Desulfomonile tiedjei DSM 6799: one gene and its partner. The protein of the gene in region 1 interacts with the protein of each later gene in a pairwise test. Links are inferred from orthologs where the notes say so. Each region holds a gene or a part of one and is shown in the gene's direction. Other genes may lie near its edges.

Evidence for each region.
Region 2: the proteins of priA (region 1) and DESTI_RS01670 interact in binary tests that used the Escherichia coli proteins (3 or more experiments, as listed by UniProt). The link is inferred for Desulfomonile tiedjei DSM 6799 from one-to-one orthologs.

Annotation. Positions count from the first base shown.
Region 1 is NC_018025.1:161,618-173,977, forward strand. What follows is about bases 4,317-7,278. They hold priA (replication restart helicase PriA), read left to right. Parts: upstream 4,317-4,671; coding sequence 4,672-6,885; downstream 6,886-7,278. Other genes in these bases: DESTI_RS29640 (thioredoxin family protein), read left to right, coding at 7,224-7,278. In the rest of the region: ligD (non-homologous end-joining DNA ligase), read left to right, coding at 240-1,850; ligD (non-homologous end-joining DNA ligase), read left to right, coding at 1,847-2,776; DESTI_RS00685 (hypothetical protein), read right to left, coding at 2,878-3,228; more of DESTI_RS29640, read left to right, coding at 7,279-7,664; glnD ([protein-PII] uridylyltransferase), read left to right, coding at 8,088-10,757; DESTI_RS00710 (Mut7-C RNAse domain-containing protein), read left to right, coding at 11,270-11,752; DESTI_RS00715 (DMT family transporter), read left to right, coding at 11,768-12,360.
Region 2 is NC_018025.1:388,307-400,697, reverse strand. What follows is about bases 3,118-6,110. They hold DESTI_RS01670 (single-stranded DNA-binding protein), read left to right. Parts: upstream 3,118-4,376; coding sequence 4,377-4,844; downstream 4,845-6,110. Other genes in these bases: DESTI_RS01660 (efflux RND transporter periplasmic adaptor subunit), read left to right, coding at 5,948-6,110; DESTI_RS01665 (MarR family winged helix-turn-helix transcriptional regulator), read left to right, coding at 4,903-5,337; DESTI_RS01675 (transcriptional regulator), read right to left, coding at 3,835-4,203; epsC (serine O-acetyltransferase EpsC), read right to left, coding at 3,118-3,627. In the rest of the region: DESTI_RS01690 (AAA family ATPase), read right to left, coding at 12-1,235; ilvC (ketol-acid reductoisomerase), read right to left, coding at 1,489-2,496; more of epsC, read right to left, coding at 2,641-3,117; more of DESTI_RS01660, read left to right, coding at 6,111-7,177; DESTI_RS01655 (efflux RND transporter permease subunit), read left to right, coding at 7,193-10,348; DESTI_RS01650 (hypothetical protein), read left to right, coding at 10,500-10,901; DESTI_RS01645 (response regulator), read left to right, coding at 11,296-11,688; DESTI_RS01640 (UbiA-like polyprenyltransferase), read right to left, coding at 11,847-12,391. UniProt on the Escherichia coli protein: Plays an important role in DNA replication, recombination and repair. Binds to ssDNA and to an array of partner proteins to recruit them to their sites of action during DNA metabolism. Acts as a sliding platform that migrates on DNA via reptation.

The DNA of each region.
Region 1 (12,360 bases):
ATGAGCCAATAAAGCTTCAGTTTCGAACAGTGGTTTGAGAGGTATTTTGTCTGAGTACGCGGCGGAGAGCACTTCAGGAAACGGAGCAGATGATAAAGTTTGGATCCCAGCCCAAGACACCCCGGTCTTCGCTAACTTATGTGCATAACTGCGAAATGATATGAGACTTCTTCTCTTATCCGGTGGCCTCTGAACCGCCATCTTGTGAGTGCATATTTTATTTTCGAGGGAATGCAATCATGAAAAAACGTCTCACATCGTACCGCGACAAGCGGGATTTTGCGAAGACTCCTGAACCAGCCGGTGAAACGGAATCGAACCATAAGGTCCCGATATTCGTGGTGCAGAAACATGATGCCAAGAAGCTCCATTACGATTTTCGCCTCGAAGTGAACGGTGTGCTTAAATCCTGGGCGGTTCCGAAAGGTCCTTCTCTTGAGCCTTCGGTAAAGAGACTCGCTGTGGCTACGGAAGACCATCCTTTGGAATATGCGGATTTCGAAGGATACATTCCGGACGGGGAATATGGAGCAGGCCCTGTTATTGTCTGGGACAGAGGCTTCTATTCCAACATTACCCAAAAAAGAGGTCAGGCTCTCTCCATTGAACAAGCGATTGAGCACGGCCACCTGACGGTCCTTCTGGATGGAGAAAGACTGAAAGGCGCCTATTCGCTGAGTCGAATCCAATCCGGTGCTAAAGCGCAATGGCTCATGGTCAAAGTCAAAGATAAATTCGCAGCGGATCGGGACCTTGCGACCGAGTTTCAGGACTCGGCTTTGAGCGGCCGGACTCTCGAGGATATCTCGAACGAGTCCATGTCAGAGACACCCCGCGCTGCTTTGGCCTCCGTGAAGAAAACACGAAAATCACCTCATGCCACAGACCCGTTTCCGAGCAGGATTAAGCCCATGTTGGCGCTTCTGTCCAAGATGCCCGCGGATCAAGAGCAGTACGGATTTGAATTCAAGTGGGACGGTATACGGGCCATCTGCTACTGGGACGGAGAAAGCCTCCGTATAGAAAGCCGCAATCTGCTCGATATCACGTTCCGATGGCCGGAGTTGCAGCAGTTGGGAGAACTCCTCGGAGACAGCCCGGCTGTGCTTGACGGGGAAATCATAACCCTCGATGAGCAAGGAAAAGTGAGCTTCGGGTTGCTGAAAGAACGAATGCATCTTTCAAAAAAACCTTCTCTCAGACTGATGCAACGAGTTTCTCCGGTGTACATGATCTTCGATCTGCTCTATTACCGCGATCGATCGCTCATGGGTCTGGCGTACAGAGAAAGACGGAAACTCCTTGAAAAACTGGGATTAGTTTCCAATCATCTGCAGGTTCCACCTTCGTTTCCGGGTCGCGGTGAGGAGACACTAGCTGCAGCCATCGAGAATGACATTGAGGGAATTGTTGCGAAGCGGCTGGAAAGTGGATACGAAGCAGGAAAACGAAGCGGCGCATGGATTAAAATCAAAACCGGCAACCGGCAGGAATTGGTCATCGGCGGCTGGGTGCCTGAGAAGGGTATCAGAAGCCGAGGAGTAGGCGCATTGCTAGTAGGGTATTACGATAATGCCCGCAATCTGATATTTGCAGGAAAAGTAGGAACGGGCTTCACTGACGCGTGTCGAATCGAACTAATGAACATGTTAGATAAGCTGGAGCAGGAAAGCAGTCCGTTTACAACAAAACCTTCTAAAGAGGCCATATACGTGAAGCCGCAACTCGTTGCGGAAATAGAATTCAGAGAATGGACGTCCGATGGGGTTCTCAGGCATCCATCATTCAAAGGGCTTCGTGAAGACAAGGATCCAACGGAAGTTGTCCGGGAAGATGTCGCAGTGCAGTGAAACATACACGATCTGACAATACCAAATCATCGATAACCATCGAAGGTAAAAAGCTCCACCTGACGAATCTCGATAAAGTGCTTTATCCCGCAACCGGTTTTACCAAAGGCCAGGTGATCGAATACTACGCGAAAATTTCTGAGGTTCTTCTTCCGCACGTGAAGAATAGACCTCTCACCTTGAAACGATATCCGAACGGCGTTGACGGAGAATACTTCTACGAGAAGATGTGTCCGTCACATCATCCGGACTGGATACAGACCACCCGTGTTGCGAGTCAGCACCGAAAGTTCGTGGATTATTGCACCATCGACGGTCTTGCGTCTTTGATCTGGGTGGCCAATCTTGCCTCTCTTGAGCTGCATACCTCGCTTTCTCATTCGGATAATGTGCTTCGACCTTCCATGATAGTCTTCGATCTCGATCCGGGGGAGCCTGCAGGATTGCTTCAATGCGTTGAAGTGTCGCTCATCTTTCGAGACATGTTGCGGGATCTGGGGTTGGCCGGTTTCGCGAAGACCAGTGGAGGAAAAGGTCTTCACCTGTACGTTCCATTGAACACGGAAACTGATTACGATCGTACCAAAACATTTGCGCAAGCTCTTGCCAGGTCATTGGCCAAACGCATGCCGAAACTCGTCACTGCAAACATGAGAAAGGATCTGCGTAAAGGAAAAGTGTTCGTGGACTGGAGCCAAAACGACGATCACAAAACAACGGTGTGCGTGTATTCCTTGAGAGCACGCGAAAAGCCGACCGTATCTGCTCCAATAGCGTGGAGTACCCTTGAAACCTGCCATAAAAAGAAAAATGCTTCCGGCCTTGTCCTGGATACCGAACAGGTGCTCAAGCAAGTCGAAAAAGAAGGCGACCTCTTTGCGGAAGTGGTTTCATTGAGACAAAAGCTTCCGGAACTCGCGGTGTGAGAATAAGAGTTATGGCGTCCGACCAAAAGTCTTGAGAATGTCATAGGAATGACGGACCTGATGATCGGGTCCATGACACCCGAGTCTCCACATAGGGAAGATCACGGTGCTCGATCAAGACCTTTCCGAATTTTCTCTGTCATGCGTCTCTCTTGTTCAAGCTTTTCTCTAATTTCTTCTTCTGCTCGCTCTTTTTCCTTTTTCCTATCCTTCTCACGCTCTTCAGCGCTGCGACGAGACAAAGACTTGTTGAACCCGCATTCCTGAAGACAATGGCGGTAATTGTCCTGGTCCTTGATACCCGAGCACTGAGTCAGGCAGTCGGCAGTATCTCGCTCAGATTGACCAGGGTTGTTGAGAAGCATGTCCCATATCGTTCTTCCGCAACCCGACACATTCAGCAACAGCGAGATCGAGCACAAAAGAGCAAGCCTCTTGGAACCTTTTGACATGCGAACAGATCCTGGCTGATGAGGTGTTTAGAGAATGGGATTTCATGAGTACCGCAATCAGTTCTACTTAATGCCGGACTCTTTGCCAACAGTGTAACCATTCAGTTACAGGGGGTAGAGATTTCTACAGCCCCATAGGGGCTACCCAACAGTAGCCGTGGGTGCAAACCCACGGAAGCGATACGGGAAGTCTTTTGTTTTCAAGACCCTGAAGGGGTCGACCAACGACATTTGAAAATTATTGCCTATCGGTGGACCCTTTCAGGGTCATTCAACTATGCATAGGGGCGTGCGGCTGTCCACGGGTTGACACCCGTGGCTAGTGCGCCTGTGAGCGTACTTGATCAGAGAGGTGCAAGTCCTCTCCAGGTATACCTTCTCCGGCCTGTAACCGACTGTAACTGCGTCGTCGTGAGGCGGGGTGGAGAGCAACAGGAGGTGAACGACCAGTCCGTAGGATAACGAACCTGTTTCGGCCGGGTGGTTTCGGCGAGCCTGCTAGCCTATGGCGAAGCCTAGACCCGTGGTTGGGAAGGCATTGAGTTGCCGAAGTACCAGTGCGGGAAATCTGTCGAGCTGATGGGTAAGGTGTAAAAGCGATGACAGAGGGCCACCAGGTGGTTGGGGACGGAATGGTCTGGACGGTTGAGTACGTGAAGCAGGGAGATCTGTGTGCGGGAGAGACACACACAGAAGTCAGAGCCTCCATAGTAGCGTTGAGACGCCGTAATGGGCGAGGAGCAAAGGGAGGCAGGAAGGTGGGTGCGCAACAGTCAGAAACGCGGAATATACACCGGTATCGAGTGACCGTTTGGCCTAGACCGCCGGAGACATCCGCTGCTATCAGATGGACTAACCGTGTATTACGCTGACACCGCACGCTGGCTACCTCTGTAATGGAGGAGAAGGCTTCGAGTCTTTCGCCACATCTGGATGTTCTCTCGTCTGCATCCTCTGCGTGGTTAGTCAGTCCCCTCGGGGGTGAACCACCGACTGGAGAGCCGTATGCGGGAGATCCGCACGTACGGTTCGGAGGGGGGAGCGCCGGGTAACCGGTCGTTCCTACCCCTATCTATTGGGGCCGCCCTTCCAGGGCGTGCCCGGCTATGACTAAATGGTTACCCAACAGTTCATATACCAGTTGACACAATTTCTGACCCTTTGACCATGTTGTTCTTTGAAAGGACGGTAGGGGCCGGCGTCCCTGCCGGACCGAACTGGTTGATTTGTATCTGAAAAACGTGCCTGCACGGAGATACAGCACCCACCAATTTTCAAGCAGTGCTTTTCGCAATCGGAGGCTATTTTATATACTTTCCCATAATAGACTCCTCTCCAGATTCTCAATCCTTCCAAGGGGGTTGTTATTCTTCCATTGCTCTGGTACATGTCGTTAGCCTGAAAATCATTCCTGATACAATCGTAGTGGAAGTGAACCGCTGGATGGCGAATTCGGAATTGTACATAGATGTGTTGATCCCGTTACCGTTGGATGGACCTTTTACCTATCGTGTTCCGGAGGAACTAAAGGTCCGGGCGGATGTGGGCAGGAGAGTCCTGGTACCTTTCGGAAAAAAAATTCGAGCCGGGTTCATCGCCGCAGTTTCGGACAGCGCTCCACAGGATCATGAAATCAAGGATGTGTTGGATATTCCGGACGAGCCGCCATATGTGTCTCCTCCCCTGTGGTCTTTCCTATCGTGGATGGCCGAGTATTACATGCTTCCCTGGGGACTCGTGCTGAGGACCGCTTTGCCTCCGGGTTCGGATAGAAAATCCAAATCCTGGGCAATCATTACCCGCGAAGGTCTTACTTCTGAGGAATGCTCGTTTCCAGCCTCATTTGTGAAAGCACGCGTGATGCTTCGCAAGGATCTGGAAGGACTTATCGGACCGGCACAGGTGGAGCAGGCTGTCTCTCGAGGGTGGATTAATCTTGAAGAACGCATAGCTCGACCGCGTATCAGTCTCAAAAGGAAAGAAATCCCTGAACTCCTTTACGGGCGGAGCGAAAATCCGAAGGACCGGGAATCGATCCCTACTCTTACGGGAGATCAGGCCGTTGCCGTGGAGCAGATGAAGACGGCAATAGTTGCCGGGGGTTTTCATGCATTCCTGCTCTTCGGCGTGACAGGCTCGGGCAAGACGGAAGTCTATCTTCGCCTCATTCAAGAAGTGATAGACCGTAAGAAAAAGGCTCTGGTGCTTGTTCCCGAAATAGCCCTGACTCCTCAGCTCGCTCGCCGGTTCCTGAGAAGAGTGCAGGGAAAAGTGGGTATCTTCCACAGTGGATTGACTCCATCCCAGCGCCTGGATGAATGGAGGCGAGTCAAAGCAGGGAAAGTTGACGTCGCAATAGCCGCGAGATCGGGGATATTCCTGCCGATGGACGATCTGGGACTCATTATCGTTGATGAAGAGCACGATCCTTCGTACAAACAGGAAGATAGCTGCCCGTACAATGCCCGCGATATGGCTCTTGCCCGTGGAAAACTTGAATCGGCCTGCGTTGTTTTAGGAAGCGCCACGCCATCTTTCGAGTCGTTTCTGAACGCCCGGCACGGGAAGATTACCCGTATAGAACTCCCGGTCAGATATCATGGAGGCGCACTTCCGCAGGTGGAACTTGTGGACCTCAGAGAAAGCAAGAGCATTAAGAAGGCTTTTCTGACTCCAACGCTCCTGGAATCCATCCGGCAGACGCTGGAACAGGGCGAGCAGGTGGTGCTTTTCTTGAACCGTCGCGGGTTTGATACGTTTGCCCAGTGTAATTCCTGCGGTCACGTATTCAAATGTCCCAACTGCGACATAAGTCTGACACATCACAAACGAGCACGGGATCTCAGGTGCCACTTGTGCGGATTTTCACGGGCAGCCCCCCCGCTGTGCCCTCAATGCGCGGGTGAAAAGCTTTTTTTCGGGGGCGTTGGAACGCAAAAAGTGGAAGAAGAGCTGCAGACAGTTTTTCCTGAAGCACGCACAGGAAGACTCGATAGGGACAGTACCCGGAAAAGAGAAGAATTAGGGCGCATTCTCGATCGCTTTCGAAAGCGGGAAATAGACATTCTCGTCGGTACGCAAATGATCGTGAAGGGGCATGATTTTCCCGGAATAGGTCTTGTTGGAGTGCTGTGCGGAGACACATCGCTCCATTTTCCGGATTTCCGTGCTGCAGAACGCACATTTCAAATTCTCGCGCAAGTTGCAGGGCGCACAGGGAGGGGATCCGATTCAGGTCGAGTCCTGCTGCAGACGTACGATCCCGAACATGAAGTGATCCGTTTCGCGGCATCACACGAGTATACGGGATTCTTCGAGTATGATGCTCAGATGAGGCAAGAGCTGTATTATCCACCTTTTGGCCATCTTATCCTGATTCGGGTGGAAGGTAACAGTGAGAAGAGAGTGGAAAACAAAGCATTGGAGATAGGGCGTGCTGCTCGCATGGTCAAACAGGAATTTCCCGCAGTTTCCATACTTGGGCCTGCCCCATCGCCAAGAAAGAAAATGGTAGGACGTTTTCGATGGCAACTCCTGTTCAAGTCTGCCAACCGGTCAGACGTTCGCGGTCTTGTGAAACAGCTTAAATCAGGCGACCACCTGCAGAGTCGCGGTCTCAAGATAGTAATAGACGTGGATCCTGTAGACTTGATGTAGTCATACCAATGCGCGGCCAAAGAAGTGACATTGGATGAAGCCGGCCCTGGCAGGTCTCCGAAGCGAAGTCAGCCACGCAAGGCGTGGCGTTCGTAGCGGAGGAGATTTGCCAGGGCCGGCAATGAACAAGCTTCTCGATGTTACTCGCATGAAAGCGCATTGGTATCACATTCTTGAAAGAGAGATGTCGCAAAAGGTACCCCGTATGGATACTTCTCCTGATTTCACAAATTCCTAACCTACCTTTGCGTAAGTCATGGCCAAATTCTTGAGGGATCACATGGACAATGAACTGAAAAATGTATTATGATAGTCCGTGAACGGGCATCGGAGGCACCATGAAGAAAGCAACCACTATAATCATCACCATCGCAGTCTTTGTTCTTATCGGTTCAGTTATCATCGGATGGTCTGTTTACCAGAAGAAGAAAGATGTTGCCAGTCAACCGAGTTTATACGTAAAAAGCTTCAGTGATGACAATTTTGAAAAAGACGTTGTGGAAGCTTCCAAACGTCAACCCATCCTCGTAGATTTCTATGCCGAATGGTGTTTCCCCTGTCGCATGCTGGACCCCATCATCGAAGAAGTAGCAAAAGAGTTGAATGGTAAGGCAGTCATCGGAAAAGTCAACACCGACAAGAACCTTGTGGCACGTCGATTCGGCATCACGAAGATTCCCGCCATATTCATTATTCGAGATGGAGAAATAAAGAACGCCTTCTACGGAGTGGTTCCCAAAGAAACCATAATCAAAGCACTGGCGGAATTCGGCTCCTGACGAAAATTTTCTTCAGAATCGCAATAATTCGTACCATCAAGCCATACCATCCATAAAGTTTGAGCAGGCTTTTTCACGCTTGGACTGCGCATTGAGAATGCATCTTTATGCCGATTCGCTTTTTTTTTCATAACATGGGAGGCTGGAAGTATTCTTCGCCCCGGACGACGCAAAGCCGTCTAATCACTCCGCTCAGAACACCCCAACCTTCGCCATATTATGTGCACAACTGCGAAATGGAATCAGAGCCTTCGTCGTAAGATTCTCACGAACTCCTCTCCAAATTTGGACAGCTTCTCTCGATCTTCCTTTTTAGTGGGCCTATCATTCTCTTCCCGAAATCGTATGAACAGTTGACCCGGTGATCCGGTGGAATTACTATTCGTCGCGGATTGAAATCTTCCACGCCCGGGGCAATCATTTATGAGATACATTTTCGCTCAGCATGACCGATCATTCCACATTAAGACTATTCGAGAAGGAATAGCGGAATTTCGCGATACCGGTAAGGCCGATCCCGGTAATTTTCTCATGCATCCGCTGTACGATGCAGTACTCAGACAGCTTGCGGATCACTTTCTGGGCCATTGGAAGGACAGCATTGCGCTTCTTGGACTCGGAGGGTACGGCCGCAAAGAAATGAGCCCCTTTTCGGATATCGATCTGCTCTTTCTCAGGCCGGAGGATGCTTCCGAAGGCATTTATCGGGGAATCAGAAGCTTGCTGTATCTCCTTTGGGATGCTCGGGTGGAACTCGGCCACTCCGTGAGGACGATAGACGAGTGCAAACACGAGGCGGACAAAGATTTGGCGGTCCTGACCTCTCTTCTGGATATGCGATTCGTCTGGGGTGACGAAAAGATTTTCCGACAGTTGCTCATCGAACGGGGGGAATTGATCCGGGAGACGGATCCTCTCGAGCTGTACCTCAAGATTGAGGCAGAAATTCTGAAATCATCGAATAAATTCGGTCATACTATTTACGTCCTCGAACCCCACTTGAAAGAAGGTCCGGGTTCATTGCGTTACATGCAACTGATAAATTGGTTAAGCAAACTGATTTTCGGTTGTAACAGCATAGACGACCTGGGAATGGCCGGTATCTGCGGCGAAAAAACAGTCCTTGAGGCAAGGGCGGGTCTTACATTTCTGGCTGAAATCCGTACCCGCCTCCACTTTATTGCAGACAGACGAGACGACCGGCTGAAATTCGATTCGCAATCAGTGCTTGCCCGCGATATGGGATTTGTGGATACCCCTGAACGTCAGGCCGTGGAAAGTTTCATGCGGGAATACTATCGTCACGCCTCCAGCATGGACTTTTTCGGGCGGAGAGTCCTCGCCCGTGCTCGACTATTCCTGAGACCCAAAATTGCTATGGAGGAGAAGCGGCTCAAACTGGACGATTCGTTTCACATAGGAGCAGGGGGCATCAATCATGATTTTCCGGAAAACTTCGGAACCGACCCAAAGGATCTGATAAGGGTGTTCCAGAAGGTAGCTGCCACCGGATGCGAGCTGGACATTCGTTTGGTAGATCTCATTCGGCGTCGGCTCGATGCTGTAAACGAAGAATTGCGGCAAGATCCTGAAGCCAACCGGATGTTTCTCGAAATTTTCAGGTCCAGAGGAGCCATTGCCAAAGCCCTTAATGCCATGATGAAGATAGGCTTTCTGGAACGCTTCATTACTGAATTCGCGTGGATTCGCTTTTTGCCGCAGCACGATATTTACCATCAGTACACGGTCGATCTTCACACCATGTCGGTTCTCGAATACATTGATTCATTTGCGCGGAAGACCGGAGATCCTGATGACCATCTCCTGCGTGTCATCAGCTCAAGGCTCGATCATCCGGAAGTTCTCAGTCTTGCGGGGCTTTTCCATGACATCGCCAAGGGTCGGGGTCCGGGTCATGAACTCCGCGGAGAACAGATCGCAGCACCGGTGCTCAGGCGACTTGGATTGCCTGAGCCACACATAGATGAAGTATGCTTTTTGATCCGAAACCACTTGGCAATGACTCACTTGGCTTTCAAAAAAGACTTGCACGATTCCGCGCTCATCGGGCGTTTCGCCGAAAACGTCATGGAACAGCGAAGGTTGGACCTCCTCCTCCTGCTAACCCATGCGGATCTCAGAGCGGTCGGTCCCACTGCGTTCGGTTCCTGGCGCCGCATGTTGCTGGAAGAACTCTACTACAGGACCTTGGATGTTATTGAAGGAGAGGGACTGGAAGGGGAAGATCTGTCGGAATGGATCAGGCAGATAAAAGGAGCAATCCGGGAGATTGTCCCGGTAGACCTGCGTGATGAAAACTTGGAGAAGTTTCTCCAGGAATCGGGATCTCGCTATTTTCTGGATTTTTATCCCGGAGTTATTGCCGGACACTATGCTGCAATGCGAAGATACCTCGATGCCGAAGGAAAAACCGAACTGGATTTTGGAGATGCAATAGCCGAAAAAACCGACCATCGGAGACCGGGCTATAGTGCCATCACCTTACTCACACGAGACAGGCGGGGTTTGTTCTTCAGGATCGCGGGAACCATGTCTGCCAACAGAATCAACATCTTGAGTGCCTGGACGCATTCCATAGGCAGCGTTGCGGTGGCAACTTTTCACGTGAACGATATACCGGAAGGACCGCTGAACGATCCAGCCCGCTGGGAAGGGTTCAAGTCCGATTTCAGAAAGGTCCTGAAAGGCGAGGTGGACGTGGATGAACTCGTCCTCGCACGAAGACGATCGAGGCGACCGTTCGGGACAAGTTCCGTTCCCCGTTTTCCCCTGAAAGTGCAGGTGGACAACGCTGCATCCGACAGGTCCACGATCATTGAAGTGTACGCTCATGACAGGCCGGGCCTGCTGTACGATATCACTCGCAAGCTTACTTCGCTCGGGCTCAACATAAGCCTGACGAAGATCACCACGGAGATCGACCAGGCAGCAGACATCTTCTATGTGCAGGATGAATTCGGAAACAAAATTATGGATTTCGACCGCATGGAGGAGATTAGAAGCAGCCTGAAGAATCATCTCACCAGCATGGAAGAGGAACATTTTTCAGATAAGAAAGAAGCTTTCCGTTAGGAAAATTGAAATTCTACGAAAGATCTTTTCTTTTGCTGCAGCGGACAGACCGGCAATTATTCAGCGGATCTGTGAAGTGTTGGATGTGCTTGGTTGCTGAAGGAACATTCTGCAATTAATGTATGGATTGGCCTCTCTCCTCTCCGCCGAGTGGAGCTTCGATGTAGGGGCATCCCTTGTGGGTGCCCTGTATCTTTGTCCCGAAAGGGACAATGAGAATCGCCCGTAATTTATTGTCGCGGGTGGGAACCAACAGTCGACCCCTTGTATATTACCACCATGAGTATCGAGTTCTGTAAGGCGCTCATACTTCAGGGTCGGCGTTTTTCAAAGTGCCCTGGATTCATTACCACGGGTTCGCGCCCGTGGCTACGATAGTCCGTCCTTTCAGGACGTTAGAAGCTCGGAAGAACTTGACAAAAAGACCCATTGCCAAACTGCTGAGGCAAGGAAACAATCCATTAATATAGAAGATGATTCATTGATGGATTGCTGCGATGCAGGTGCCGTTGATGAGCCCAAAGCGAGAAACGGAACTTCCTGGAGAGAAGACACATGATCCTGACGAAGGATTCGACCTCGACGGAATGCTGGGAAGTCTTGCCAAGTGGTTGCGTATTTTGGGGTTCGATGCGAGATTCCCGTGTAAGAAAGTTGCTCAGGACCGCTATTTCGTGACCACGAACCGCAAGCTGAAGAATCCGCAAGTAATTAAAGTTCGGAATGCAAGCCCCATAGAGCAGTTGAAGCAGATACTCGATCAAACCGGAATAGTTCCAAACTCGAACCTTTTCTTGAGCAGATGTCTTTCCTGCAATGTGCCGGTCCGTGAGATTGCAAAGCATAGAATCAAAGGGAGGGTGCCAGATTCGGTTTTTTCCAGGAATTCGATATTCCATGAATGCCCGTCATGTGGCAAGCTCTACTGGGAAGGAACCCATGCAAGCAGAATAAAAAGAAGATTGGAGGAATCGGGTGTCCTCGCCAAGACGTGAGCATCGCGAATCATCATGAACTGGTTTTTTATTGCCCTGACGTGCGCCTTTTCCACTGCATGCTGCGACGCGCTTTCCAAATATATAATGCGGGACAACGATGAATGGATCACCGGGACAGCAATCCTGGGGATTTCGTTAGTCTTCATGCTGCCTGTCTTCCTGTCATGCGAGTGCAAACCATTCACTCCTGAGGTCGCAGCACTGTTTGCGGTCGTCTTGCCGCTGGAAATTGTAGCGTATTATCTTTTTCTCTCTTCCATACGCATGGCTGCATTATCGCTGACCGTCCCGCTGCTAGCTTTCACACCGGTATTGACCATCGCGAGTTCAGCTTTGATTCTCGGGGAAAAGGTGAGCACGGCAGGAGCTATAGGGATATCACTGGTGACCGTCGGAGCGTACATCCTGAACGGCAACCTGGCGAATCAGAGCTTTTGGGCTCCCATACGCGCGCTTTTCTCACATCCCGGTTCCAGACGGATGTTTCTCGTGGCAGTCATCTGGGCAGTGACATCGAGCTTGGGCAAAAAAGGAGTCCTGCTGTACGATCCAATTCCTTTCAGTTTTCTGTTGGTGGCAGGCGATCTCGTTATTTTTGCTCTAAT
Region 2 (12,391 bases), 230 kb from region 1 along the record:
ACCGTCGGTAGTTAAAATTCCCCCGCCTGTTGTTCATCATTTTCTCGATCCCATGAAGCGTAGTAGGAATCGTCCTCTTCTCCCATTTCTTCTTTCATCTCCGGCAATGGCTCGTCAGCAAAATCGGCTCTGAAGAAATTTGCAACCCAGTCCTGACCCCAGGGGTCTTCCTCGAGGAAATAGCGAAGATCCTTAACACCTTTGAGGTTCCTGAATTCTATCCAGCCGCTCTTCTCGTTCATCAACGTCAATTCTTCCGGGATCTCGTCGGACCAATCAATGAAATACGGTGAATGGGAGCTTAGCAAAACCTGTTTTCCAGGATTCACCGCGTGGAACCGATGCATGAGCCCGTACAGAATACGCAGCCGATTAGGGTTCAAATATGTTTCCGGTTCTTCGATGAAGAAGATGCGGGGCTGATCCGGCAAATTGAAGAGTGTACAGAGTCCGAGAAACACGAGAAATCCATCGGAAAGCTGCGGACCGACAAAATAACCCGACTTGCTTGTCTCTTCCACTCCGATCCCAACCTGATGAGGATCTCCCAGATGCGGAGTGAAGATTCTCCTGATTCCCGGAACACCACGTTTCACTTCTTGGACTGTCCTGTAAAAATTCTCGGGATGATTTCGCTCCAGGAAATGGATGACTGCCGCCAGGTTTTCTCCTGTGTGGTCGAGAAGATATGAGTCCTGTACAGGAGTTGGTTTCTTGATGAGATCCGGGATAAATCTGTAGCGTTTTATTTTGGAAAGGTACTGGGCCACGGACCGAATCCTCTTTTCTGCATCATTCCAGGCATGACCTTTCCTCATTTGGGCCATTTTGGATTCTCTTGCTTTAACGTCCCCGATGGTGAACAGAATTTCTCCTTGGACTTCCTGAAGAGTCTCTTCCTTAATGAGGTATTCGTTTCTGCGAATTTCCGTGAAAATCAACGTGTAAACGTAATTTACGCCCTCGACTTCGAGAGTGATTTCAAAATGAAGATCAAGGTCCTGCGCCGCGGTTTCATTCTTCTCCCTACGGCTGAGCGTCTGACGAAACGTGAAAGGACCCGGTCCGAAGGCGCTGCTGAAGGGACCCGACGAAAGGAAACTCAGCATGAGGAGAAAATTCCCGAGATTTGATTTGCCGCACCCGTTTGCGCCTATGAAAATGTTTAGCGGCCTGACATCAAATTCTGCTTCTCGGAAATTTTTAAAATTTTTAATCCGAATATTCTTGATCATGCGGTGGGATTTCCTTTCTTACTTCTGATTCCCGCGCCCAACGACAGTAACCGCTCCCCCTCCAAAGTACGCATGCAAGCCGCGAATCCGATAGAGCAAAAATACTCCCTTTCGAAGTCACGGCTTGAAATTGACTCCTTCAACTGGCGAGGTTCGACGGCACGACCGGCCTATATTTTTCGAAAGCCCTGTCAAAGAATGACGTCCGGGACCAGCGGTGTCGCGGCTTAAAATGCCGCGATATTTCCGCTGTCTATTTTTCCTCTAATGGCGCTGAAATCCAGCTCATCATGGACCTTAAGCGACTCCCTATTATTTCTACGGGATGCTGTGTTCCTAGTTTTTCCAGCGCCTTGAATTTAGGTCTACCTGCCAAATTCTCAAGAATCCATTCGCGAGCAAATTCTCCCGATCGAATTTCTTGAAGGATTTTTTCCATTTCCGCGCGAGTCCGCTCGTCCACAACACGAGGACCCCGGGTAAGGTCTCCGTATTCGGCCGTGTTACTGATAGAATAGCGCATACGCTCTATTCCGCCCTCGTAGATCAAATCCACGATGAGTTTGAGTTCATGAAGGCACTCGAAATAAGCGATCTCGGGTTGATATCCGGCGTTCACCAATGTCTCGAAACCCGCTTGGACCAAAGCGGTAACGCCTCCACACAGAACTGCCTGCTCTCCAAAAAGATCGGTCTCAGTTTCCTCTGCAAAGGTCGTTTCGATCACCCCGGCACGAGTAGAGCCGAGCGCTCGAGCATATGCCAAAGCTGTGTCCCTGCAGGTTCCCGATGCGTCTCTATGTATGGCCACCAGCGAAGGAACTCCGAATCCGCCTTTGTAGATGCGGCGAACGAGGTGCCCGGGGCCTTTTGGGGCTACCATAAAAATATCGGTGTCTTCAGGCGGTTCAATTTGCCCGAAATGGATATTAAATCCGTGAGCAAAAGCCAAGGACTTTCCCGCTCCCATGGCTGAGTGGATCTTTTCCTTGTAAAGGGCGGCTTGAAGTTCATCAGGGACAAGAATCATGATGACATCGGCGGCCTGGGCTGCCTGATCCACTTCCAGGACCTGAAGTCCGTCCGAGGTGACTTTGTCCCACCGCTTGCTGTTTTTATGTAATCCTACGACAACCTTTATTCCAGAATCGTTCAGATTCAGAGCATGTGCATGCCCCTGGCTGCCATAACCGATAATAGCAACAGTCTTACGTTCCAGGGCCGCTGGGTTAACGTCCCGGTCATAGAATATCTTGGCCAACTCTTTTTCTCCAAAACTTGAATAAATAGGCGCACTAATCATTTTGGCGTGCGATTTTATCAAAAAGGATTAATGCATTCAAGCATTACAGAAGTTGAAACTGTTTTTTTTGAAATTCATGCCATGAAGGCTCCTCCCGGAGTCTCAACCACGTTCGTGATTTTCACCTTTGAAAACGTGTCGCGGGGCTTCGATAAGGACCGTAGTATCCGGAGGCACTGAGGCAGTAAGCCAGACGTTTCCTCCTATGATACAACGAGCCCCTATCACCGTTTGTCCCCCCAATATGGTAGCTTGTGCATATATGGTAACATCATCCTGAATGGTAGGATGCCGTTTTCTACCCCTGAGCTCGTTTCCTCCTTCCGAACCTCTCGGTACGGACAACGCCCCGAGAGTGACCCCCTGGTAAATCCGGACGCGATCTCCTATGTCTGTTGTCTCGCCGATGACCACGCCGGTGCCGTGATCGATAAAGAAATCAGTGCCTATGGTGGCTCCGGGGTGGATATCTATGCCGGTCAGAGAATGTGCATGTTCAGTCATGATTCTCGGCATGAGAGGTATTTTTCTCAAGAAAAGCTCGTGAGCGACACGGTACACAAAGATCGCATATAAACCCGGATAGGAAAAAACGATTTCGTCGAGGCTCTTAGCTGCCGGATCTCCATCGTAATGGGCACGAACATCGTTTGCGAGAGCTCGCCGCAACGCAGGCAATTTTTCACAGAAGATCAGCGCTTCTTCGCGACCTTTGTTCACACATTGGACGCACAGGCTATCGGTCCGGCGGCACTCGTGACGAATGCTCCGGGAAATCTGAGCCGAAAGGAGCTCAAACAGCTCTACCACTTCATGACCGAGATGATATTCGAGAGTGGAATGATTCAGCTCCTGTCTACCAAAATATCCCGGGAATAAGACATCCTGCAGGATATTCAGTATGCGGATGATCTCATCCTTTGACGGAATCAGTGCAGCCCCCACGTTATCCACGGTAGATGCTTCCCTACAGGAATGCACCATTTCCTGGACGACCGTTCGGAGACGCTCTTCCTGAACAGGAATCAAAACATCTTCTTTGTACTCACAGATACTATCCGCCAACAAAGGCTTTATTCCGTCAGACATTGCCCACCTGCAGTCACTTTATTGAGTCAATGCTCGTGCCATATAGATAATCATCTTAAGTCATTCTTGCTCATGGCAACAGAGCTTGACTTGTTTTTTATGCGTTCTTCCGGGACCTGTGGAAGCCACGACATAGATACGGTCTTGTTTTCTCACAAATGTCAACCGCGCACTTTTCTGTTCAGCCTGATATATTGTACAATTTTCTTAACTCTCGTCTTCTTCCCAGATGCTGTCATCTTGCCTTTCAGTTCCGAAAATTGGAGGAGTAATTCCTTCGGATTTACAGACAGGGCACTTGCCGGGAGTGGTAAAACGTGTTCTTTTCTTGAACACAAATCCACAGTCCAAACAAGCAGCAGGTTTGGCGATCAGATTGTGTTCGTTTCCCAAGGACTTCTCCACATGAGGCAAATGTTCGTATACCTCTTTTTCGGATATATGGAGAATGCGTGAAATGTCACGCGCAGTAAACTCACCCGCTTTCAGGAGTTGTGCTATTCTTTTTCGGATAGTCAGGATATCCTCCGGGGCAACTTGGGAAAATTCCGGACTCGCGTCTGCTCGTTGAGACATCGGGTCTCAACGGAAACGTCTTTCGACATATTATAACACATCGGAAGATCGCGTTTTTAGCGATGAATGCCACGCGGGTTCGGCTTCATGCTTGACAATCGGTCCATGTTTCGAACAGGATGTCGTGTTCGGCTTCAAGGCGCGCATGGCGTGCACTTTTTCAGGAGATTGTCATGGCCCAAAAATCTCTCAATAAGGTAATATTACTCGGTCATCTGGGCCGAGATCCGGAACTCAGGTACACCGCGTCCGGGAAAGCTGTCGCAACGTTTACCTTGGCCACGTCTTTCCAATGGAGAGACCAGGACGGTAACGAGCAGGACAAAACTGAATGGCACAGAATTGTTGCATGGGGGCGCTTGGGGGAAATTTGCGGCGAATACCTGAGCAAGGGTAAACAAGTATTCATCGAAGGCCGTATTCAAACCCGGGAATGGGAAGATCAGGACGGAAACAAAAGGACCAGTGTAGAGATCATTGCGAACGATCTCATCATGCTGGGCGGAGGCGGACAAAACCAGAGCCGTCCTGCACAAGAGCAGCCGAGGAGACAAAATACCGGAGGATCCCGGCCGGCTTCTACGGGGAGGCGTTCCGATGACTACTATCCTCCTCCACCGGAAGATGAAATTCCATTCTGAGCTCGTAACCATCTGAACCGAACGATTGTAGACAGACTGTTTTCCTCTGACCTCACGAATGAGAAGGTCTGCGAATAGAGTTGTGGATGTGTATCAAGACTGCATCGTGTTCCTTCTTGCAAAGGCCTATCAAAAAGCCCATGCAAATATAAAGAAGCGCCTCAACGCGTACGGGCTCACGCCTGTCCAAACCCTCGTATTGGAAGCCGTTGTATCGGAAGAGGGGCTGTCGGCCGGGGATCTTGCCGGTAAACTGGTTCTCGACAGTGCGACCCTTTCAGGCGTGCTCGACCGAATGGCCGAAAAAGACTGGATTTCCAAGAAAACCGATCCGGATGACAAACGAGTGCTCCGCATCTATCTAACGGAGAAAGCCAAGAGCTTAAGTGAGGATCTGTTCAGAGAAAGGGAAGAGGCGAACCGGGAAATCCTCAGAGATTTGAGTCTTGAGGAACGATTACTCTTAAAGAGGCTCTTGAGAGACATTCGATAATCTTTTTGCCCGTATTCTGGTGTCTTCCCATAATCCCGCGTTCATCCGTTACCAGATTGAAGAAGTCCTCTCTCCGAATTTACGGACCCCCGCCATTGAAAAATCCGAATCCGACGCTCACTCACAGTCGAGAACAAAAGACTAAACCTGTGGGAATCTAAATGTAATTTCAGACGGACAATCCCAGTTCCTGGAGCTTTTCTTTCTGGTTTGTCAATTAAAACCCGCCACAACCAGTTCAAACATCCTACCGGTCGCAGTAGACAATCGAAGACTACCAGCACTCAACTGGCTATTTGTCTATCGGCAAGCGTAGCATCATGTCTTTTTGGAACGGCAAGATTTGCGGTTTTACTCTTCTGATTGCGAATCCGTATAATAAGCTCAATCTGAAGCATTTTTCTCCTGTGCAGGCAAGCATCTGTGCTATGGTGCGGACGAGTGGTTTTGAGTGATGAAGAATCGCACTTTAGCGGTTAGCAATCATCACTTCTGTTGATTCTGAGTCTTCAGTAACATTGCGAAGACTTCTTTCGGAACGTTTTGTTCCACAGCAAATCATCAAGATTTGATGTTTTTTAGAGCGGAAAAACGCGTGTGTGAGAGCTTCATGAATCCGGTGAAATCTGCGTTGTTCAATTGGGAAACATCTCGTGAGGGAGCTGTACCTCAGATAATCAAGATTCCGATCGTTCTTCTCATCTTTTTGGTTCTCTTTTCTTCCGGCTGTCAAAACGAATCCACCAAGAAGAAAATTAGGCCCCCCGAGGTAACTATCGCTGAACCGGTTCGAAAAGAAGTGACCAAGTATCTGGAATATACCGGCAATATTGCGGCGCTTGAATCGGTGGACATCAGGGCTCGAGTTCCCGGCTTTCTCACGAAAATTTGTTTTGAACCAAGAGCAAAGGTGAAGACCGGGGATTTGCTGTTCGTCATAGACCCCAGACAGTATGAAGCTTCCGTCAAGGAAAGTAAGGCCAAATTGGAGGCGCAAAAGGCCTCATCAAAGCTGAGTCAAACCGAGCTGCAGATCTCTCAGCAATTGGAAAGCAAAGAGGCTATTAGTGCACTGAAACTGGAGAAAAAAACCGCGGAACGAGACGTCACCCGAGCTGACGTGGATTTGGCGGATGCTGCACTGGACAAGGCGAAACTCGACCTGGAGTGGACACAGGTAACTTCTCCCATCAATGGAAGGGTGAGTCGCAATCTGGTCGACGTCGGAAATCTGGTGGGAGCCACGGAAAAAACGCTTCTGACTACCGTTGTAGATGACGACTCAGTGTACGTTTATTTCAATATCAGTGAACGGGACCTCTTGCTGGTGCGCCGCAAGGCAAAGAAGAAACCAGATCCGGTCACACAGTTGCCACCGGACATTCCGGTTTACATCAGTCTGGCCGACGAATCGGATTATCCTCACACGGGAAGAATCGACTTCGCGGATACCACAGTCGATCAGTCTACCGGGACGATTCAAGTCCGGGGCATCTTTCCGAACCCTGACGGGCTGCTGATGGGCGGAATGTTCGTACGGGTCCGTGTTCCTCTGGAAAAACGCGAGGCTTTGCTGGTTCCGGATGTTGCTCTCCAATTCGATCAGGGCGGCAAATATGTATTTACTGTAGACGAACAGCAGGTCGTGCACCAGAAACGGGTTAAGATCGGTGAACGGGTCGATCGTATGCGTGTAATCGAAGAAGGTCTCAAAAATACGGATAACGTGATTGTTGACGGCATTCAAAGGGCACGACCGGGATCGAAGGTCAATCCCGTAAAACCAACTGTCGCCCGGAACCCGCAACCTGAAACTCAGCCGGCATCCAAGAAAGACTAAGAGGGCTGAGAGATCATGGTAAGTCGTTTTTTCATCAACAGACCGGTTCTGGCATCAGTAATCTCTCTGCTCATTATGGCTGCCGGGGGCGTGGCAATTTTCACTTTGCCGATTTCCCAGTTCCCGCCCATTGCTCCACCCATGGTCCAGGTGACCGCTTCCTATCCCGGTGCAGACCCGCAGGTCGTGGCCGACACCGTAGCTGCTCCCATAGAGCAGCAGGTGAACGGCGTGGAGAACATGATCTACATGCAAAGCACAAGTGCCCGGGACGGGTCCTATACGCTGCGTGTCACCTTCGACCTGGGCACCGATGTAGACATGGCAACGGTGCTGGTTCAGAACCGCGTGAACTGGGCAATGTCGTCTTTGCCTCAGGACGTTCAGCGCCAGGGTGTCGTGACGAAGAAGGCATCGACTTCATTCGTCACCGTTCTTTGTCTGTATTCACCGGATGGTTCGTACGACGATCTGTTTCTCACCAACTACGTAACGACCACGATTAAGGATCAGATCAGCAGGCTTAAAGGCGTAGGCGACGTGCAAATGTTTCCTACGAAAGACTACAGCATGCGCGTCTGGCTCGATCCGAATCGGCTCCAATACAACAGTCTCACCACAAATGAGGCGGTGAATGCGCTAAAGAGTCAAAACGTCCAGGTCGCTGCCGGACGTCTCGGTCAGGAGCCGGCTCCCAAAGATCAGGATCTCGATCTTCCCGTAAACACTCTCGGACGCTTGACCGATGTGGGACAATTCTCGGACATAGTCGTAAAAACAGGGCAAGATGGCAGTGTCGTCCGCATAAGAGATCTGGGCACAGTCGACCTTGGAGCCAAAAGTTATGATACTCGTTCCTATTATAACGGAAAGCCCGCGGTAACCCTGATCGTGTACCAGACTCCGGGCTCGAATGCTCTCGAAGTGGCGGACGAAGTCCACAGCCTTATGGATTCTCTGAAAAAGGATTTTCCCAAAGGCGTTGATTACCAGATCGTGTACGAAAGTTCCGCATTCGTGCGGGCATCTATTAGAGAAGTGGTGATTACACTCCTTGAAGCGTTTGTCCTGGTGTTCATCGTGGTGTTCATCTTTCTCCAGGATTGGCGTGCCACTCTGGTTCCCGCAACAACCGTTCCCGTATCTATCGTTGGCACCTTTGCCGTTCTGTATGCATTCGGGTTTTCCATAAATATGCTCACCCTTTTCGGGTTGGTCCTGGCAATCGGCATTGTTGTGGACGACGCTATTGTAGTGGTGGAAAACGTCGATCGAAATATGCGGGAGCATGGGCTTGGAGCAAAAGAAGCCTCCATACGAGCGATGGATGAGATTACCGGCGCAATTATCGGTATCACACTGGTACTCATGGCCGTATTTGTTCCCGCAGCTCTCCTGGGAGGAATCTCAGGTCAGCTTTATCGCCAGTTTTCTCTTACCATAGCTATGACCACCTTGCTGAGCGCCATCAACGCCATGACTTTGAAGCCTGTGCAGTGTTCGTTATGGCTTCGACCTCACACGGGTGAAAAAAACATTTTCTTCAGAAAATTCGATGAGGTTTTCGAAAAGGTAACACATCGCTATACTTCTATTGTCTCCTATCTGGTCCGGCATGTACCTCTCATGATTGTCGTCTGGGCGTGTGCTCTGGGATTGACGTACCTCGCCTTTTCACGGGTGCCCTCGGGATTTCTTCCCAATGAAGATGATGGGCTCATTCTTTTGAACGCTCAATTGCCCGATGGAGCTTCCCTCCAGCGGACCGACACCACCTTGAAGCAGGTTATGGAAATCCTGAAATCAACGGAAGGAATTACGTACTTTTCCGTAACCCCCGGCAACTCTATTCTGGACGGAAACAGCCCGAGTCTGGGCAGCGGATTCGCTGCATTGGCACCATGGGATGAACGACTTAAAAAGGGAAGATCCAAGGACGTTATCGTGGCCGAGCTGGCGGAGAAGTTTTCCCATATCCAGAGCGGCATCGTGTTCCCGTTTTCTTTGCCGCCCATCGTGGGACTGGGACAGAGTGCCGGGTCAGAACTTTGGCTTGAAGACAAATCCGGAGTCGGACTCACAAGACTGGCGGATGCTGCCGCAGAATTCGTGAGAGAAGGGAAAGCGGAAGGAGAGCTATCGGCTGTAAACTCGACGTTTAGAGCGGGAGCACCCTCAGTCTTTGCGGATGTTGACCGAGTGAAGGCACTGAGCCTGAAAGTACCTTTGCAGTCCGTTTTCGATACGCTGCAATCATATCTCGGCTCAACGTACGTTAATGATTTCAATGAATTCGGACGGACCTGGCATGTAACCGTTCAGGCAGAGCCCAGGTTCCGGTCTCAGATGGACGACATAAAGAATCTTCAGGTGAAGAACACTGAAGGGAAGATGGTGCCATTGGGGACTCTGGTCAGCCTGGATTATTCATCGGGCCCCGTTCGTATCGACAGATACAATATGTATCCTGCCATCCGCGTCATTGGTGAAGGCGAACCGGGTGTCAGCTCAGGCCAAGTCATGAAGGTGATGGAGAATCTGGCTGAACAGACATTGCCTCCGGGGGCGGGTGCAGAATGGACCGGAGTAGCGTTCCAGCAGCAGAAGATCGGGAGTCAGGTGTTCCTGGTATTTGCTATGGCTATTGTGGTTGTCATCATGATCCTGGCGGCACAGTACGAGAACTGGATCGATCCCGTTGCGGTGGCGGCAGTGGTTCCATTGGCGGTTTTGGGGGCAGTTGTTGGGCTTACGCTTCGGGGATTGGACAACAGTCTGTATACTCAGGTCGGACTCGTGCTCCTTGTAGGCTTATCTGCCAAGAATGCCATTCTTGTTGTGGAATTCGCACGCGACCAGGAAGCAAAAGGTCTGTCGACCCTCGAGGCGGCGGTGCAAGGAGCAAAGCTGCGTTTTCGCGCAATACTCATGACGTCATTCGCTTTCATTGTCGGCGTATTGCCCCTGGTCACGGCAACAGGAGCCGGAGCCGCCAGCAGACAGGCTGTAGGAACCGCTGTATGCTTCGGCATGCTGGGAGTGACCATGTTGGGCATATTCTTTACTCCGGTTCTCTACGTGGCAGTGCAGCGATTCAAGAAGAAAGGGAAAAGCGGCTCTGCCGATACAGGCATCGATACATACGACACGGGCACTGCCGGGAGAATATAGTCATTGCCAAAATAAATGACCGAAACTCAGCGCAGATGTTAGTCGAAAAATCCCCTCTCCCCCCCTTTAATAAGGGGGGCTGGGGGGATTTAAATCGGACAAAACTTTTGGCAAACACTGTAGCAGAGTAGACCGAGGAGAGGTTCAGGATATGAGAACGTTACGTCCTTTTTTCATTGCAGTCATTATTGCATTGGTGCACATTACGCCACTTGCGGCTCAGGATGCAGCGAGTTCGAAATTCGGGCAATTACCACTGGAAGTGTGTCGTGCCATAACCGTTTATGTAGCTGATATTGAGACAGCGAAAGCCGAATCTGCCAAAACAAAACGAACGCAGCAATACGATCAAGCTCGGGCGAAATTGGAAACAATCCTGAAACAGTACGGTAAAGCGGCTGTCCTACCTGAAGCGCTCAAGTATGCCGACTACACGGAAGAAACCGTGACTCGGAACAGCTCTGATCCTAAATTCGAAGATTTTACGGAAAAGCGAATAAAGACACGAGGTTTGCTCCTGGACATGTGTTCTCAGTACACCCTTACCCGATAGTCGATCTTTTACTGAAAGTAGAACTTAGTAGCCGGATAATGATATTTGACCGGATCCCTTGCGGTCATTAGATTCCTCTGCGAGTACATCCCGCTCTTTAAATGAGTAAATTGATTTTGGAGACGGGAATTCGACCCGGGCCAGGTTCCCGGCGAATGGGGAAGAGTTCTTGAGATGGAGTTCGGGAAACACTTCGTACGGGAAATTTCTTTTTGATTTTCTCTCTTAGGAGTATTGGTGGGTGTCGGCCTCCGTGCCGGCACATCTTCAATATGATCAATGATATCGATAGAATGGACCGGCAGGGACGCCGGTCCCCACTAATGTCTTGTATTGAAGCGTGGGATAAACCTCAGAATTTTTGGCAACCGCTCTAGTCAACACGTGTGTAATTATGAAGCTGAATATATTGCTTATCGATGATTTGAAACCGTTGCTGACTCTGATGGAAAGAGGTCTCAAAAAACTGGGGCAAAATCTGTTCACCGCGGAATCCGGCTTGCAGGGACTGGAAATATTTGAAAACACGCATATAGATGTCATCATTTCCGACATAGAAATGACTGGAATGGATGGGTGGGAAGTGGCGAGACGGATTACTGAATCCTCCGCTCGACGAAGGATACCGAAACCGGTATTCATTCTCTTGACCGGCTGGGGTTCCGAACCCTTGATTGCTGAGAAAGCACTCGCTCACGGTGTTGACAAAATACTCACAAAACCCGTGGAAATTAGAAAATTGTTGGAAATAGTGCAGGAGTTGATCGGAGGGAAACCCTTCTTGTAAGAAGTGTTTCCCCGACCCCCATCCCAAGAACTTCTAGCATTCTGAGTTGTTGTTTTTTCTATAGAAAAAACAACAACTCAGACAAGTGTTAAAAGTTTTTTGGAAGGGTTTGGGGAACCTTTTTTACAAAAAAGGTTCCCCAAATCTTACCTCTTTTATCAAATAAAGATTGCCCATATCGTGCCTGCAAGCAAACACATGCTGATGTAGCCATTAATATTAAAAAATGCATAATCCAGCCTTGAAAGATCGTCAGCACTGACGAGAACATTCTCATAAATCAAAAGTATTGAAGTCAAGATAACACCAAACCAATACGGCCACGCCAGATCCATAATTAAGCCCGCAAACGAAAGTGCAGCAACCGCCAGAATATGGTTTATTCGTGCAATCTGCAGAGCAATCGAGGCTCCGAATCTTGATGGAATCGAATGGAGTCCTTCCTTCCGATCCACATCAATGTCCTGGCATGCGTAGATTATATCAACTCCTGCAATCCAGCAGGTTACAGCAAACCATAACACATAGGCAGGCCAGTCGATGGTTCCTTTTATAGCAGCCCATCCACCTGCCACAGCTATTCCGTCAGTGAATCCCAAAACCCAGTGACAAGCCCAGGTGAAACGCTTTGTATAATGATAGCCCAACAAAAATACGAGTGCAGGAAGGGAAAGAATAAGGACGAAATAATTCAGCTTCCATG